3 regions of the Pseudonocardia sp. DxW genome follow, and region 3 is predicted to be linked to each of the others. Evidence: riboswitches for the same ligand, from Rfam matches in the RefSeq annotation. Region 3 holds a riboswitch; each other region holds the start of a gene.
What was found. Region 3 has a riboswitch for cobalamin ahead of ACVJO7_RS24425 (ribonucleoside-diphosphate reductase subunit alpha). Riboswitches for the same ligand answer to the same signal wherever they lie in the genome.

Region 1 (2,254 bases), on a different contig from region 3:
CCGGGACGCGGCCGAGCGGGCCCGGCTGCAGTGGGCGCTGCGCACCCAGCGCGCGCTGACCGCCGCGGCGGTCTCCCCGGGCGGCATCGAGGCGGTGCTGGCCGCGCACGCCGGTGCGACCGGGCGCACCGGCGTGGTGGTGGATCTGCTCGGCCGGGTGCTGGCCGCGGCACCCGTCGAGGGGGCCGCGGAGCTGGCCGCCGGGCTCGCGACGACGATCGGGGAGGTGCGCGGGCAGGGTCTGCTGGGCGCCGCCGTCGAGGTCGCCGACGGCCGCCGCCGGGAGGTCCATCCGCTGGGTTCGCGGCGGATCCGGGCGTTGCTGCTGATCGACGGGCCGGCCGCCGGGCCGCACTCCAACCAGGTCACCGGCGACCTGGTGTCGCTGCTGTCGCTGGAGCTGGAACGCCGGCTCGGCCTGGACGCCGCCGCCCGCCGCGGCCGGGCCCGGCTGCTGGCCGCGCTGGACCGCGGCGTCGTCGACGACGACGGCGCTGGCCGCAGGCTCGCCGCCGCCGGCCTGCCGGAGACCCGGCTGCGCGCCGCCGTGGTCGCGGCGCCGCGCCCCGAGGAGCTGGCCGCCGATCTGGCCGCGGTGCTGCCCGACGCGCTGGTCCGCACGACCGCGCCGGAGCCGGGGGAGGCCGACGGCACCGTCGAGCTGGCGGTCGCCGAGTCGGTCGACCTGGTGGCGGTGCTGGCCGCGCTCGCCGCCCGCCGGCCGGCCGGGATCGGCATCGCCGTCCGGCCGGGGGCGCTCGCGGTGTCGCTGCGGCAGGCCCGCTCCGCGCTCCCGGTGGCCCGGCTGACCGGGCGGCCCGCGCACGCCGACGACGTGGCGTCCAGCCGGATGCTGCTCGCCCTGCTCGACCACGACCGGTTGCGGGCCTTCGCCGACGCCGTGCTCGGGCCGCTGGACGCCGACCCGCGCGGCCCGGAGCTGCTGCGGGCGATCGCCGCGCACCTGGAACGCAACGGGCACTGGGCGGCCGCCGCGTCCGCGCTCGGCGTGCACCGGCACACCGTCCGGAACCGGATCGCGGCCGCCGAGCAGGTCACCGGGCGGCGGCTGGACACCGCGCAGGACCGGCACGAGCTGTGGCTGGCGCTGCGCGCCCGCGACCTCGGCCGGGCCGTCGGCGGGCCGGGCCGGGGGGACCGGACCGAGGGTGCCGGGTGACCGACGGCACCGGGTGCCGAGCGCCACGGCGGTGCACGGTTCCTTGACGGGGGACCGGCCCGTTGCGGAAGGTGATCGGACAACCGAAGACGGCGGGTGGGATCAGGAAGCCGGTGCGAGTCCGGCGCGGTCCCGCCACTGTGATCCCGGCGGACCCTCGTGGACCGCCGGGGCAGCCAGACACTGGCCCCATCCGCCGCGCCACCTCCGTCCGGGACGAGGATCCCGAGGAAGGTACGCCGATGACGCGCGCCCGCACGCCCCGCACCGGGACCGCCCGGTGATCCTGCTCCTGTCCACCTCGGACACCGACCTGCTCTCCGCCCGTGCCGGCGGGGCGGACTACCGCCTCGCCAACCCGAACCGGGTGCTGCTCGACGAGCTGGCCGCGATGGCCGACGCGGCCGACGTCGTCGTCGTCCGGGTGCTCGGCGGCTACCGCTACTTCGAGGAGGGTCTGGACCTGCTGCGAGCCCGGTCCACGCCGCTGGTCTGCCTGGGCGGTGAGATGGCGCCGGACGCGGAGATGATGGAGCTCTCCACCGTGCCCGCCGGCGTCGCCGCGGAGGCGCACACCTACCTCGCACAGGGCGGCACCGAGAACCTGCGGCAGCTGCACGCGTTCCTGTCCGACACGGTGCTGCTGACCGGTGAGGGCTTCGCGCCGCCGGTGGAGCTGCCCGAGTGGGGCGTGCTGGACGGCCCCGGCACCGGGACCGGACCCACCGTGGCGGTGCTCTTCTACCGGGCGCAGTTCCTGGCCGGGAACACCGCCTACGTCGAGGCGCTCTGCGACGCGATCACCGCGAAGGGCGCGACACCGCTGCCGATCTGGTGCGCCTCGCTGCGCCAGGCCCCGGCCGGCCTGCTGGACACGCTGCGCGGCGCCGACGCGATGGTCGTCACCGTGCTCGCCGCGGGCGGCACCAAGCCGGCGTCCGCGCAGGCCGGCGGCGAGGACGAGGAGTGGGACGTCACCGAGCTCGCCGCGCTCGACGTGCCGATCCTGCAGGGCCTGTGCCTGACCTCGTCCCGGGAGACCTGGGAGTCCAACGACGACGGCCTGTCCCCGCT
Region 2 (2,254 bases), on a different contig from region 3:
TCCATCTCGTGGTGCTGCGGCTGGCCCGGGAGCACGGCCTGGAGAAGGTCACCGTCGAAACGATCGGCGCCGAGGCCGGCATCTCGCCGCGGACGTTCTTCAACTACTTCCCGGGCAAGGAGGCCGCGGCCGTCGAGCTGTCCCTGGCCGAGCTGTCCCCGGACCTGGTGGAGAACTTCGTGGCCGGCCCGCCCGGCCCGCCCCGCGAGGTCCTCGCCGACCTGAGCCGGCTGCTGCTCGACCAGCTCGGCGAGGACCCACCGGACCGCGACGAGGCGAACGAGGTCTTCGCGCTCGCCCGCACCGTCCCCGGTGTCACCGGTGCCCTGATGTCGCTGAGCGAGAACTCCCCCCGCAGGCTCGCCGACGCCGCCGCGCTGCGGATGGGCCCCGACGTCGATCCGCAGCTCCCGGTGCTGATCGCCTCGATGGCGATGGCCGCCGTCCGCACCGGCATGGAGAACTGGGCGCGCTCGGGACGAACGACCTGCGGACCCGCTACGCCGCACCCCGGACGACGTTGCCCGCGCGCTCGGTCGCTACCCGGACCATCCGGCCGGGTTCGCGGCGGCGCTCGGGCTGCCGGTGCCGCGGTTCGTGGTCCTCGCGCCGTCGCCGATGGACGGGGCCGCCAAGCGGTTCGTCGCGTCGATGCCCGCCCCCGGGGGTCTACGACGCGGCCTCGGCCGCCGCGTCACGACGGCTCGCCGGGCCGCTGCGTGCGCCGACGGCCGCGGGTGGTCACGCGTTCTTCGATGCGGCCCCGATCACCCGGACCGGGATCGACGGCTGCCATCTCGACGCGGAGGCACACCGGCGGCTGGCCGGGGCGCTGGGCCCCGGTGGTGCGGGACCTCGCCGCCGGACAGGCGTCACCGTCACCCGTTGTTGACCCCCCGACCGGCTCGTGATGGGCTGACCCGGACGACGGTGCAGGAAGCCGGTGCGAGTCCGGCGCGGTCCCGCCACTGTCACCGGGGAGCGCTCCCCACCCCGCAGCCACTGCCCGGCGAGGGTGGGAAGGCGGGGGAGCGCGTCGATCCGGGAGCCAGGAGACTGGCCGTCGTCGCAGGAGTTCCCACTGTTGAGGGCGCGGACCCTCGAGGAGGACATTGCGATGAGCGTCGACCCGCTCCCTACCCTGGTCGTTCTCGGCACCGAGCCGGCCGGTGAGTCGGCCGGGCACGGGCTGGAGGGCCTGCTCGCGGAGGCCGACACCGTCTTCACGTTCCCCCGCGGGCCGGAGTCGGTGGCCCTGTTCTACGCCGAGGCGTGGCGGGTCGAACGGATCTCGCCGCGCGACGCGGTCGGCCGGATCACCGCCTGGGCCGCGGACCACCCGGCCGGCAACGGGGTGCTGCTGGTGGCGGGCGAGCCCGCCGCCGACGTCGCGCTGGGCGCGGTGCTCGACGGCCTCGCCCGCACCGCACCCGGACTCGGGATCCGGGTCGCCGCGGGCACCCGGGTCGCCCCGCCGCACCGGAGCCCGCTGATCGGCTGAGCGCTGGTCGGCTGAGCCCGCTGATCGGCTGGGTCCGGTCCGGCCGGTTCACCCGGCAGGTCGCCAGCTCAGGAGCGGATCGGCGCGGGTCAGCTGTGGATCGGCGGCGTCCAGCGTGCGGGTGCGGCCCGGCCCGGTCAGCGCGGTCTCGAATCGGACGGTGACCCGCCCGTGCCCGGCGCCCTGCACCCAGCCGTGGCCGTGCTCGGGATGATCGACGTCGTCACCGGCCCGCCACGGCCGGTCGTCGCCGGGCGGCTCCCCGGGAGCCGCGGGCCGGTCGACCGGCTCCTCCCCGGGCACCGCCGGGGGCCCTGCCGGCTCCTCGACCGCCACCGGCGTGCCCATCCGCCCGGTCGCAGCTCCGCCCGGGTCGCCCGGGTCCGCCGTGCCCGGTCCCGCGCCGTCCGGGTCCACCGGGGCCGCGCGCCACCCCCGCGCCGAGGGCACCGCGTCGAACAGGGCCAGCGGCGGCTCCTCGCTGAAGCCCGACACCGACACCCCGAGCAGCCGCACCCCACCCTCGCCGAGGGCGGTGTCGGCGAGCCGGCGGGCCACCGCGACCAGCGTGGCGAGGTCCCGGCTGGGGAACGGCGTCGTCTCCGACCGGGTGTGGGTGACGAAGTCGCCGGTGCGCGCCTTGACGGTGACGGTGCGCGCGGCCCGGCCGTCGGCGACCAGCCTGCGGTGCACCGCCACGCAGATCGACTCGACGGCGGCGTGCACCGCGGACATCGCGGTCAGGTCGGTGTC
Region 3 (2,254 bases):
GCGGCTGGCCGGATTCGCCGGGATCCGGGTCTCCGCACACCGGCTGCCGTGGCACTTCGACTCGCCGGCGGCGATGACCACCTTCCTGCGCCGGCACTCCCCCGCGCACGCCGCCGCCGCGACCGGGCTGGGCGGGCGCGCGAGCGCGATGTTCGACGACGTCGAGGCACTCGCCGGACCGGCGGACCGGCCGGTCCGGCTCGACGCGGAGTTCCTCGTCGTCGATGCGACCGCGCCGACCCGGTGACGGCGCCGCCCGGCCCGGCCGGCCCGGCCGGCCACATCGCGGCGACGACCACGACGACGACCACGACGACGACCACGGCGACCGAGGCGACGGCCACCGGCGCGACGCGCATCACCCGCCCGGGTGACCCGTCGTCGTCCACCGGACCGACCCGCCGGGGCCGACCTGCACCGTTCACCGGCGGTGACGATTCGTCGCACCACACCGACTCCTTGGGGTCTCGAACGGCGACCGCCCCAAGATGTAGTGTCCGCGGCGCTGGTGGTTCACCGGCCCGCCCGGGCCGGTGAGGCAACAGGGAACCCGGTGCGAATCCGGGACTGCCCCGCAGCGGTGAACGGGAACGACCGCCGTCAACGAGCACTGGGAGCGATCCCGGGAAGCGACGGCCAGTAGGAGCGTGCACGACGCCCGTGAGTCCGAAGACCTGCCACCGGTGCGCGCGCCGCCGGCGTGCGCAGCTCCGGGGCCTCGCGGGAGGGCGCCAGGGTGCGGCGGTCCCGGACCGTCGTCGCCTCCTCGCGCGGGTCACGGACCGACGGCGACTCGCGAGGAGAGAGACCCGTGACCGCAAGCACCGCTCCCCCTGCATCCGCGCACGGCACGGCCCCGCCCGGCCTGCGGGTGATCCGCCGTGACGGCTCCGAGACCACCTTCGACGCCGGCAAGATCTCGGTCGCGATGACCAAGGCGTTCCTGGCCGTCGAGGGTGGCCCGGCTGCGGCGTCGTCGCGGCTGCACCATCTCGTCGGCGAGCTGACCGACCAGGTCGTCGCGGCACTCGCCCGGCATCCCGCGCCCGGCGTGCACGTCGAGCAGATCCAGGACCAGGTCGAGCTGGCCCTGATGCGCGGCGGGCACCACAAGGTCGCCCGCTCCTACGTCCTCTACCGGGAGCAGCACGCACAGGCCCGCGACGCCGCACCCGCCGCCCCGGGCACACCGACCGTGCACGTCACCCAGCCGGACGGCAGCCGGGTCCCGCTGGACCGCGACCGGGTCGACACCGTGCTCGCCGAGGCGTGCGCGGGCATCGACGACGTCTCGCCGGAGCCGGTGCTCGCCGAGCTGGACCGCACCGTCTACGACGGCATCACCGCCGACGAGCTGTCCCAGGCACTCGTCATGGCCGCCCGCACGCTGGTCGAGCGGGAACCGGACTACTCGCTGGTCGCGTCCCGGCTGCTGCTGGACCGGCTGCGCACCGAGGCCGTGTCACACCTGTCCGGCACCCGGGAGACGCCCGACCAGGCCACGATGACGCAGCGGTACGCCTCCTACACCAGGGACTACCTGCGCCGCGCGATCGACATCGGGCTGGTCGATCCGGAGCTCGCCACGTTCGACCTGGACCGGGTCACCGCCGCGGTCCGCCCCGAGCGCGACCTGCAGATCGGCTTCCTCGGCCTGCAGACCCTCTACGACCGCTACCTCCTGCACGAGCGCGGCACCCGCTTCGAGCTGCCGCAGGCGTTCTTCCTGCGGGTCGCGACGGGCCTGGCGATCCGCGAGGTCGATCGCGAGGCGCGCGCGATCGAGTTCTACGAGCTGCTGTCGAGCTTCGACTTCATGGCGTCCACCCCGACGCTGTTCAACTCGGGCACCACCCGGGCCCAGCTGTCGTCGTGCTTCCTCACCACCGTCGACGACGACCTGGACTCCATCTTCGGCGGTTACCGCAACAACGCGCTGCTCGCGAAGTACTCCGGCGGCCTGGGCAACGACTGGACCCCGGTCCGCGGCCTCGGCGCGCACATCCGCGGCACCAACGGCGTCTCGCAGGGCGTCGTCCCGTTCCTCAAGATCGCCGGGGACACCGCCGTCGCGGTCAACCAGGGCGGCAAGCGCAAGGGCGCCGCGTGCGCCTACCTGGAAACCTGGCACGTCGACATCGAGGAGTTCCTCGACCTGCGCAAGAACACCGGCGACGACCGGCGCCGCACGCACGACATGAACACCGCGAACTGGGTTCCCGACGAGTTCCTGCGCCGGGTCCAGGCCGACGCG

Region 1: another riboswitch for cobalamin. It lies ahead of cobN (cobaltochelatase subunit CobN); the one in region 3 lies ahead of ACVJO7_RS24425 (ribonucleoside-diphosphate reductase subunit alpha).
Region 2: another riboswitch for cobalamin. It lies ahead of ACVJO7_RS09125 (hypothetical protein); the one in region 3 lies ahead of ACVJO7_RS24425 (ribonucleoside-diphosphate reductase subunit alpha).

The regions. Positions count from the first base shown of each region.
Region 1 is NZ_JBZFLK010000002.1:393,289-395,542, reverse strand. Features, by position in the region: gene ACVJO7_RS04600 (PucR family transcriptional regulator ligand-binding domain-containing protein) at 1-1,180, shown strand, start outside; cobalamin riboswitch at 1,241-1,386, shown strand; gene cobN (cobaltochelatase subunit CobN) at 1,461-2,254, shown strand, end outside.
Region 2 is NZ_JBZFLK010000005.1:38,295-40,548, forward strand. Features, by position in the region: gene ACVJO7_RS09120 (TetR/AcrR family transcriptional regulator) at 1-911, shown strand, start outside; cobalamin riboswitch at 912-1,079, shown strand; gene ACVJO7_RS09125 (hypothetical protein) at 1,118-1,501, shown strand; gene ACVJO7_RS09130 (DNA polymerase IV) at 1,550-2,254, opposite strand, start outside.
Region 3 is NZ_JBZFLK010000017.1:81,013-83,266, reverse strand. Features, by position in the region: gene ACVJO7_RS24430 (class I SAM-dependent methyltransferase) at 1-247, shown strand, start outside; cobalamin riboswitch at 493-696, shown strand; gene ACVJO7_RS24425 (ribonucleoside-diphosphate reductase subunit alpha) at 812-2,254, shown strand, end outside.